DNA from 2 places in the Janthinobacterium sp. GW821-FHT03C08 genome. Region 1 is predicted to be linked to the other one. Evidence: predicted binding sites of a transcription regulator. Region 1 holds the regulator's gene; the other holds the start of a gene.
The links. The regulator FNR, encoded in region 1, switches genes on or off when oxygen is low (the NO sensors DNR and NnrR bind a similar motif). The targets are predictions, from matches to a motif close to TTGATNNNNATCAA.
Positions count from the first base shown of each region.

Region 2: AC07VL_RS15600 (universal stress protein) is a predicted target of FNR. The motif match lies at 2,974-2,987, and genes of this name have one in related genera.

Region 1 is NZ_JBWKUP010000009.1:244,258-249,663, forward strand. Features, by position in the region: gene AC07VL_RS15130 (response regulator) at 1-590, opposite strand, end outside; gene fnr (fumarate/nitrate reduction transcriptional regulator Fnr) at 840-1,598, shown strand; gene AC07VL_RS15140 (FixH family protein) at 1,601-2,125, opposite strand; gene ccoG (cytochrome c oxidase accessory protein CcoG) at 2,179-3,558, opposite strand; gene ccoP (cytochrome-c oxidase, cbb3-type subunit III) at 3,563-4,483, opposite strand; gene AC07VL_RS15155 (cbb3-type cytochrome oxidase subunit 3) at 4,476-4,679, opposite strand; gene ccoO (cytochrome-c oxidase, cbb3-type subunit II) at 4,681-5,295, opposite strand; gene ccoN (cytochrome-c oxidase, cbb3-type subunit I) at 5,311-5,406, opposite strand, start outside.
Region 2 is NZ_JBWKUP010000010.1:35,834-41,239, forward strand. Features, by position in the region: gene AC07VL_RS15590 (chemotaxis protein CheA) at 1-1,742, opposite strand, end outside; gene AC07VL_RS15595 (protein phosphatase CheZ) at 1,742-2,599, opposite strand; gene AC07VL_RS15600 (universal stress protein) at 3,068-3,535, shown strand; gene AC07VL_RS15605 (response regulator) at 3,675-4,319, shown strand; gene AC07VL_RS15610 (Crp/Fnr family transcriptional regulator) at 4,659-5,406, shown strand, end outside.

The DNA.
Region 1 (5,406 bases):
CCGCTCTTGCCCACCTTGGCCGTGCGCAAACGCCCCAGCATGTTGTCCTTGTACAGGCGCAGCACGCCGATGACGATGCCGGCCACCTCGCCGTTGTTGTCCAGCACGGGGGCGACCATCTGCACGATGGGCAAATGGCTGGTCTTGCCCAGCATCGGTTCCGTGATCATGGCCTGCTTGGTGCGCATGACGGTCTGGAAATAGCCGCGGTCGGCTACGTCGGTGCCGTTGCGCCCCTGCACCTCGGGCACGTTGGCCACCACCTTGCCCTGCGTATCGAGCACGAGCACGTCGTCGAACAGGGCCAGCATGGTGCGCTGCGTGTAGTAGTCACGCAATGCGCCGGCGTCGGCCATCAGGGCGGGCGGCTGGTGGCGCGCCGTCTGGGTGACGATGTCGAGCAGCATGGCCAGCTTGTCGTCGAGTTCCTCGGCCGTGCGCTCGATCAGCGCCGTTTGCTGGCTCAGCAGCACTTGCGTGAAATCGTCGCGCATGTGCTTGACCTGCACCACGGTGACCACGGCGATCATGGCGATCGAGGTCAGGCTGGTGGCCAGCGCGACTTTTGCTTTAATGCCGAGAGGCTTCATGATTTCCTTTGAGTACCCGGAGGCACAGGCGGCAGATAATGCTGTCAGGAATTTTCCTATCAATACTTCAACTTGGCAAGCGCAGGCCGCGTAATTTTCCGCGCTGGAACGGGCTTTTGACGATGTTGCCATAAAATTAAATGCCGGACGTCGTTTATTCAGCGAAATTACGGTGAATTGCCGTGAAATTGGCACATGGCAACGCACTATGCAGTAAACTTGTTATTGCATTTTCTAAAAGGGTCTGACATGACAGAAGCGCTACTCTCTCCAGCCGTGCCCGCCGTGAACGTGGAAGCGTTGCGTGCGCGCTGCTCGACGTGCAGCATGCATCAATTGTGCCTGCCGATGGGACTCGACGTGGGCGACATGGACCGGCTCGACCAGATCATCGGCCGCCGCCGCAAGGTCGCGCGCGGCGCCTCGCTGTTCCGCATCGGCGACTCGTTCCAGAACCTGTACGCCATCCGCCTGGGCCACTTCAAGACGTACCAGATCAATCCAGGCGGCGAAGAACAGGTGACGGGTTTCCAGATGGCTGGCGAACTGCTGGGCATGGACGCCATCAGCGCCGACCGCCACCACTGCAATGCCGTGGCGCTGGAAGACAGCGAAGTGTGTGAAATCCCGTTTTCCAGCCTGGAACAATTGCTGGGCAATATGCCCACGCTGCTGCGGCATTTCCATCGCATGATGAGCCAGGAAATCACGCGCGAGCAAAGCGTGATGCTGTTGCTGGGCAATATGCAGGCGACGCAGCGCTTTGCCGCCTTCATCGTCAACCTGGCGTCGCGCTACGAGGCGCGGGGCTACTCGGGCAGCAAGTTCCAGCTGCGCATGTCGCGCGAGGAAATCGGCAATTACCTGGGACTGACCATCGAGAGCGTCAGCCGTTTATTGTCGAAATTCAAGAAGGAAGGCTGGCTGCGCGTCTCTAATCGCGAAATTGAAATCCTGCAGCCCGCGAAATTGAAAGCCATTACGGCCGGCACGGATACTTGTAAATAGGCCTACAGTTCCTCGTCCGCGTGCAGCGCGATGCTGCGCTGCAGGGGCCAGGTCCAGATGCCGGACAGGCGCCATTCGCGCTTGTCGTTTTCCACCAGCACCTGCCAGCGGCTGCGCTCGAGCATCGGCAGGGCCACCGAGAAATTGCCGGCCGCATCGGGCTGCACCAGCAGCCTGATATCCTTCTCCGGCAACGTCGCATGCGCCAGGTGCAGCTGCAAGGGCGCCTGGTAAGCCTTGCCGAAGCTGTGCACGGCGCCGCTCAGGCGCGCCTGCGCCACGTCGTAGGACAGGCGCGTATCCATCGCCAGGTTGCTGGCAACCGTATCGCGCCGCAAGTCCTGGTTGATGGCCTTGCCCTGCTTGTAATAATCGCCCACCACCAGCGCGTCCGGCTGCGTAAACGCGATATACGCCATGCAGCTGCCGACGACGACGGACAGGCCGGGGCCGACCATCAGCAGCCATGGCCAGCGATGCTTGTACCAGGGCGCCACGGGGGCTTGCAGTTTCAGACTGTCGGACATTTTATTCTCCTGTTTAAGCGGCCAATCCCCATGCGGGGATTGGCCTTCCTACATTACCGCGGCACGATGAACACCGCGTTTTCCCGCACATGCAGCGACGGGTCGTCCAGCGATTGCAGTTCGATGGCAATCTTGTTCGAGCCCTTCTCGCCCACGCCGTGCGGCACGCGCAGGCGGATGGGCCAGCCCAGGGTTTCCGTCGGCTGCAGGGTCACTTCGTCGCGCGTCAGCAGGGTCAGGCCCGGCAGGCCGGAGACGCTGATCCTGAAATGCTGGCTTTGCTCCGAGGTGTTCATGATCTGCAGGCGGTAGACGTTCTCGATCATGCCGTCTTCCACTTCGCGTCCCATGGAGCCGCGGTCGCGGATCACGTCCATTTTCAATGGCGTGCGCAGGGCCAGCGAGGTACACACGGCGATGATGATCAGGGCCAGGATGGACGTGTAGATCAGCACGCGCGGGCGCATGGCGCGCCGGCGGATCTGCTGCGAGTTGAAGTTGTTTTCCATCGCATGGTCGGTACTGTAGCGTACCAGGCCACGGGGCCGGTCGACCTTGTCCATCACGCTGTTGCAGGCATCCACGCAGGCGGCGCAGCCGATGCATTCATACTGCAGGCCGTTGCGGATATCGATGCCGGTCGGACACACCTGCACGCACAGGGTGCAGTCGATGCAGTCGCCCAGCTTGGCATCGGGCGCCTTCTTGTTCAGCGCGCCGCGCGGTTCGCCCCGCTTGGCATCGTAGGTGATGATCAGGGTATCCTGGTCGAACATGGCGCTCTGGAAGCGCGCGTAGGGGCACATGTACTTGCACACCTGCTCGCGCAGCCAGCCCGCGTTGCCGTAGGTTGCCAGGCTGTAGAACAAGACCCAGAACCATTCCCAGGGACCGAAATTGAGGGTGGTCACCGCCTGCGCCAGTTCCTTGATCGGCGTGAAGTAGCCGACAAAGGTAAAGCCCGTCCACAGGGCGATGGCGCCCCACACCAGGTGCTTGGCCGTCTTCTTGAACGCCTTGCGCAGGGACGGACCCTGCTTGTCGAGGGCCATGCGCGCGCTGCGCGTGCCCTCGATGTGGCGTTCGACCCACAGGAAGATTTCCGTGTATACCGTTTGCGGGCAAGAGAACCCGCACCATACCCGCCCGGCAATGGCCGTGACGAGGAACAACAAATACGCACAGATGATCAGCAGGGCCGCCAGGTAGATGAAATCCTGGGGCCACAGCACGACGCCGAAAATGTAGAACTTGCGCGTGGTCAAATCGAACAGCAGGGCTTGCCTGCCATTCCAGGTCAACCACGGCAAGCCGTAGAACGCCAGCTGGGTAAGCCATACGCATACCCATCGCCAGGTAGCGTAGCGTCCTTTGGCCTCGCGAGGGTAGATTTGCTCGCGGGCCGCATACATCTTGATGACTTGAGGTTCCATTACATCATTTCACGGGCGTCTGGGGATTCGACAGGCTCCAGACATACGCCGACAGCACGTGTACCTTGGATTCGCCGAGGAAGTCGCTGAAGGCCGGCATGGTGTTGTTGCGACCCTTGCGTACGGTTTCCATGATGGTATCGGCGCTGCCGCCGTACAGCCAGATCTTGTCCGTCAGGTTAGGCGAACCGAGCATCTGGTTGCCCTTCGCATCGGCGCCATGACAGGCCATGCAGGCGCCGAACTTGGCCTTGCCCAGCACGGACTTGACGGGGTCCGAGGTGGAACCGGACAGGCTCAGCACATAATGGGCCACGTTCTCGACATCCTTTTCGGAACCCAGCGCGGCGCCCATCGGCGGCATTTGCCCATTGCGCCCGTGCATGATGGTGGTCTTGATGGTGGCCGGATCGCCGCCATACAGCCAGTCCTTGTCCGTCAGGTTGGGGAAGCCCTTGTTGCCGCGCGCATCCGAACCGTGGCATTGCGCGCAGTAGGTCAGGAACAGACGCTGGCCGATCGCTTGCGCCTGCGGATCGGCGGCCACCGTCTTCAGGTCCTGGCCCAGGTACTTGTTGAACAGGGGGCCGTACTCGGCTTCCGCCTTTTTCAGCTCTTCCTCGTACTGGCCCGAGGATTTCCAGCCCAGGCTGCCTGCGTACGTGCCCAGGCCCGGATACAGGAACAGGTAGGCCAGTGCGAAGACGATGGTGATGTAGAACAGCCACATCCACCAGCGCGGCATCGGCGTGTTGAGTTCCTTCAAGTCCTCGTCCCAGACGTGGCCCGTGGTGCCGTCGGCGGGGGCGCCGGCGGCCACTTTCACTTTCGACTGCGAGTACAGCAGCACGCCGCAGCCGATGATGCCCAGCAGGGACAGCACGACGATGTAGATATTCCAGAAGCCATTGGTAAAGTCAGCCATGGTTGCGCTCCTTCGCCAGGTTCGTCTCGGCCTCGGCCGGATAGTCGAGCGCCTCGTCGGCGAACGGCAGGCGCGCCGCCGCGTCGAAGTCGCTGTTGCTGCGGCTGAACGTCCACCACAGGATGCCGACGAAGGTGGTAAAGGAAACCACCGTCATGACGCTGCTGGCGCTGTCAAACAGGTTTTCGATAGCCATGCTAATTCCTTGTTTTGATTAATGTACCGAGGCCCTGCAGATAGGCGACCAGGGCGTCTTCTTCCGTCTTGTCCTGCAGCTGCGCGGGGCCGGCGGCGATCTCCGCATCGCTGTATGGCTGGCCCAGGCGCTTCAGGGCGCGCATCTTCGGCATGATGTCGTCGGGCACCAGCTTGGTCTTCGCCAGCCAGGGGTAGGCCGGCATGTTCGACTCGGGCACCACGTCGCGCGGGTTGTTCAAGTGCGTGCGGTGCCATTCGTCGCTGTAGCGGGCGCCCACGCGGGCCAGGTCCGGCCCCGTGCGCTTGGAACCCCACTGGAACGGACGGTCGTAGACGAACTCGCCGGCGACCGAATAGTGGCCATAGCGTTCCGTTTCCGCGCGCAGCGGACGCACCATCTGCGAGTGGCAGTTGTAGCAGCCTTCGCGCACGTAGATGTCGCGGCCCGCCAGGCGCAGCGGCGAATACGGCTTCAGGCCAGCGACGGGCTCCGTCGTGCTCTTCTGGAAGAACAGGGGGACGATCTCGACGGCGCCGCCGATGCTGATCACCACCGTGACCAGGGCGATCAGCAGCCAGGGGTTTTTCTCAATCCATGCATGTGAAAATTTCATTTGCTCTTGCTCCTATCAGGCGTGCGCCGCGTTCAGTTCCGGAATGCGGGCGACGGGGAGTTTGCTGCCGCGCAAGGTCATCCAGGTGTTGTAGCCCATGATGCACATACC
Region 2 (5,406 bases), on a different contig from region 1:
GCCGTCATCGGCTTGATCACCAGGTCGGCCGTGCCATCGACGGCTTCCACGGCCAGAATGTACGGCTGTGGCGCGGCGACAACAATGCCCACGCGCTCGCTGCACGATTCGTAGCCCAGGGCGCCGGCCAGCGAGCGCACGGGCAACGGACGGCCCTGGTCCTTCAGCACGGGCGCGCCGCCCACTTCCATGAAGGTTTCCGGCAATTCGACGACGCGCTGCACCACCGCCATCGGCAGCGCCAGCGCGGCGCCCGAGGTCGACACCAGCATGGTCGGCACGATGGACAGCTCGATCGGCAGGCGGATGGCGAACTTCGTGCCCTTGCCCAGCATGGATTCGATGTGGATGGCGCCGCGGTTTTTCTCCACGGCCGTCTTCACCACGTCCATGCCGACGCCGCGCCCGGAGACGCTGGAGGCCACTTCCTTGGTCGAGAAGCCCGGCAGGAACACCAGCTGGAAGCACTCGTCGTTGCTCAATTGCGCGTTTTCGCTGATCAGGCCCTTTTGCTGTGCCTTGCTGCGCAGGAAGACCGGGTCCATGCCCTTGCCGTCATCCTGCAGCACGATCATGACGCTGTTGGCTTCCTGCCAGGCTTTCAGCGAAATATACGACTTGGCGGGCTTGCCGGCGGCCAGGCGCGCTTCCGGCGATTCGACGCCATGGTCGAGCGAGTTGCGCAGCATGTGCACGAGCGGATCGTACAGGCTGTCGACCACGACGCGGTCCACTTCCGTCTCCGCGCCCTCGATGGTCAGTTCGACATCCTTGCCCAGGTCTTTCGCCAGCTCGCGCACGAGGCGCGGGAATTTCTGGAACAGACGTCCCACGGGCTGCATGCGCGTGGCCAGGGTGGCCCGCTGCAGTTCCGTCGAATAGCGCGAGGCCCGTTCCAGGGTTTCCGCCAGGGTCGCCATCAGGGTGGCGGCCTGGCCTTCGAATTTGAATTGCAGCAGGCGCTCGAGCAGCACGGCAGCCTGGTTGGCGGCCTGCACGGATTCGCCGGCCACTTCCAGCAAGGCGTCGAGCTTGACGGCGTCGACGCGGATGCTGTCTTCCTTGACGGGCGCGGCATGGCGCACGTCGGGACGCTCCTCGCGGCGTTCCGTGCCATCCCAGGCCTTGGGGGCGGGCTTGGCGGCTGCCACAGGCGCGGCGGCAGATGCGGCCGCCGGGGCAGGCGCGGCCACGACGGCCAGCTGGCTGCCTGCCGGCACGACGGCGTTGTACATGCCTTCCCAGTCCAGGCCATCGGCGCTGGCCGTGGCAAGCGGCGCGGCCGGCGCGGCCACGGCGACTTCGGCCACGGCGGCGGGCGCCACGGCAGCAGCAGCCGGGGCCGGCGCATCCATGCCCTTGCCTTCGATGGCGTTCGTCAGGATATGTTCCAGCTCTTCCGGCATGGCCGGCAGGCTTTCCGGCGCGGAACCGTTGGCCAGTTCCGTCAGCTGGTCGGCCACGAAGCCGGACGCCTGCAGCGCCGCCTCGATGGCGATGGGGGTCACGGGCGCGGCACCCGTGCGCAAGGCATCGAACAGGTTTTCCGTCAGATGGCAGGCGGCCACCAGCGCGGGCAAGCCCATGAAGCCGGCGCCGCCCTTGATGGTGTGAAAAGAACGAAACACGGCATTCAGTGTTTCCTTGTTGTCCGGATCGCGTTCGAGACGCAATAAGTGCTCTTCAACATTAACCGCAAGATCCATCGCCTCGACGACGAAATCCTTGAGCATATCGTCCATTAGAATCCCAAATCCGCAAGAAGGTCGTCAACATTGTCCTGGTCCAGCGCCACCGACGGCACGGACGGGCCCTGCATCAGCGGCACCGGTTTTTGCGCCAGCTTTTCGCGCACTTCGGCCGGCGCGTTATCGCGCAGCAACTGCGCCAGTTCGTTTTCCACCGTCTTGGTGATGTTGACCACTTTTTTGATCAGCTGGCCCGTGATGTCCTGGAAGTCCTGCGCCATCATGATTTCCAGCAGGCGCGCCTTTTCCGCTTCCGTGGCCTCGGCCACGGCTTGCGCGAACTGGCGCGAGTCGCCGGCCAGGGCCTTGAATTCTTCCAGGCTCAGCTTGCCATCGAACAGGGCCGTCCAGCGGCTGTCCATGTCCTTCGCCTTTTTCGACAGCACATCCTGTGCCGGCATGCCTTCGTCGAGCGTGTTCAAGACCTTGTTGGCAGCCTGTTCCGTCAGAGTGGCGACGTATTCCAGGCGGTCCTGGGCGTCGACGATCTGCGACGACGCTTCCGTCAGCGCCTTGTCGTAGCCCAGTTCGCGCAGCGAGTCGTGCAGCAGGCGCACGATGCCGCCCAGGCGTTCGAACATCGGCTTGTCGGACTGGTCGACGGGGTCGGCTGCGTCGCCGGGTGCGGCCGCTTCCACCAGGGCCGGAGCGGCAGCGGCAGGCTCGGGGGCGGCAGGCGCGGGAGCTGGCACGGCGGCGCTGGCCGACACGGCATCGAACAGCGCGTCGAAATCGTCGTCCGCGATCACGGCGGGAGCGGGCGCGGCGGCAGGCGCGGGCTTGGCCGCGGCCGCGCTTTGCGCAGATACTTCATCGAATAATGCATCGAAATCATCAGCGGCGTTGGTCATATCCCTGCTTCTCCATAATTTGTCAAAATTCCGCCTGAACTGTGCGTTTTACAGACTGATACCCGCAATTTCTCGATTAAGATGATTTGAGGCAATACCGCTGCGATGGTGCGAGTGTAGCAGGGCGCCGCCCTGTTGGTAAATCTCAAAACGCGCTTCCCGCTGCAAAGCGGGCTTGCAAGAGCTTTTCCACCAGGAAATAAGTGTTCCCACTGTTGTATTTTGAAATACTACCATTGGCGTGCAGGCAAGACCACGCCTGACGCAAGAAATCCTGCCCCTGTGCGGCACGCGCAACGCCGGCCCGTGGCGGCCATGGTGGGCAAACACACGGTCTTTCTGCCAATGTTGTCTATACTGAAGGTGCAGTAGTATTGATAATTATCAAGTCTTTACATGAATACAATGCTGCCGCCACGTCTACAATAAGGGCGTTGCGCGCGCTGGTCCACCGCCGAAGGAGCTGCCATGTATAAGAAAATTCTGATCGCCACGGACGGTTCCACCGTCTCCAACCTGACCGCCTGCGCCGGTGTCGCCTTTGCCGAACAGATGCACGCCGACATCCTCGCCCTGTACGTGGCGCCCGAATACCAGTACCCGGTGTACATCGAGATCATCCCGCCCAGCTATCCCAGCGAGGAGGAGTACCGCATCGCCATGCGCAAGGCGGGCGCCGACCACTGGCAGCCGATCCTCGATGCGGCTGCCAGGCGGGGCCTGGAGGCGACGGGCCTGACCGCCTTTTCCGACAGCCCCGCCCTGAAGATCGTGGAAGTGGCCCAGCTCCAGCATTGCGACCTGATCTTCATGGGCTCGCACGGCCGCAGCGGCTGGGGCCAGCTGCTGCTGGGCAGCGTGACGAACAAGGTGCTGTCGCATTCCAAGCTGCCGGTGCTGGTGCACAGGCTGATCAAGGAACCCGCGCCGCAGTAGCGGGTCACATGGCAACAGGATGCCGCCAGCCTGCAACTGTTAAGAAAAAGGCAAAGCTGGCGCCGTTTTCAGTTAATATGACAATCTTACCCGTTTCCTAACATCGGGGGCCGCCAAGGCCCCGCCAGATCGCCCGCCTATGATACGCATTGTGATTGCCGACGACCACACCATCATGCGCGAGGGCCTGAAGCGCATCCTCGACGGCGCGCCGGACATCGACATCGTCGGCGAAGCCATCGACGGCTTCGAAGTGCTCAACCACGTGCGCCAGGGCGGCTTCGACCTGCTGCTGCTGGACCTGTCGATGCCGGGGCGCAGCGGCGTCGACCTGATCCGGCAGATCCGCAGCGAAGCGCCCAAGCTGGCCATCCTCATCCTCACCATGCACGAGGAAGAGCAATATGCCGTGCGCGCCATCCGCGCCGGGGCGCAAGGCTACCTGACCAAGGAGAGCGCGGGCACGCAGTTGGTGGGCGCCATCCACAAGGTAGCCTCGGGACGCCCCTACATCAGTGCCGAAGTGGCGGAACAGCTCGTGCTCAACATCATGATGCCGAATGAAAGCCTGCTGCACAAACAGCTGTCGGACCGCGAATTCGAAGTCTTCTCGCTGCTGGTGGCGGGCAAGTCGATCACGGAGATCGCCAACAATTTGCACCTGAGCGTGAAGACGGTCAGCACGCACAAGACGCGCATCATGCAAAAGATGGGCATGAGTTCACTATCGGAAATGGTGCAGTACGCGGTGGCCCACCGGCTGCTGTCCCCCTTCAAGACATGAGCACCCATTCCTGCGCTGCCAGGCGTAGGAACAATCCTACATCAGCTACCGCAGCTCCTACTGCCATATTCAGCCACTGCTGATATTAATTCCCCAAGGTTGTTGGCATACTGAAACCAGTCATCAAGTTGCTGGGAAGTTATTTCATCACACAGCAAGTCTTCAGCGAATTGAGCACTACCTGCCAGGACGCGCGCCGCCAGCCCTTGCGCCGTGCCCGCCGCCCGTGTGCACTCCGTCATTCAACTCTGAACTACCTGTCACCAGGAGATGAACATGCTGTCCACGCAAACGCCTGAAACCCGCCCTGCCCCAGCATCGCTGCCTCCTGCCGCCCCGATGGAAGCGGGACGCCAGCGCCAGGGACGGCTGTGGTCGAACCTGAAGGAAGTATGCGAACTGCTGCATATCTCCAGCGCCTGCACCATCGCCGCCGACGAGCTGCTGTTCCAGCACGTGCAATTCAAGACGGGGCAGCGCGTGCATACCATCGGCCAGCCCTTCGACACCCTGTACATCGTCAACTCGGGCTTCCTGAAAACCGTGCTCATCGACGAATTCGGCAATGAACAGGTGCTCAGCTTCCCCATGAAGGGCGACATGCTGGGCGTGGACGGCATCCACTCGCGCCATTATTCGTCGGAAGCCGTGGCCCTGTCCGACTGCGACCTGATCCTGCTGCCGTTCAAGAAGCTCACGGCCCTGGGCCGGGTCCACCTGGAACTGGAAAACGTCATGTACGGCGTGATGAGTCGCGAACTGGTGCGCGAGCAAGCCATGATCGGCATGCTGGGCGCCCTCAGCGCCGAAGCCCGCGTGGCGCGCTTCCTCGTCTCGCTGGCCGACCGCTTCGCGCAGATGGGCTACTCGAGCAAGCTGTTCAACCTGCGCATGACGCGCCATGAAATCGGCAGCTATTTGGGCCTGACCCTGGAAACCGTCAGCCGCACCCTGTCCGCCTTCAATGAAATCGGCCTCATCACGGTCGACCAGCGCACCATCGGTATCAAGGACCCGGATGCCCTGAAGACCCTGCGCCGCCTGCCGCCATCGCGCTCGCGCGCCAAGCAGCTGGCCGCCGCCAAGC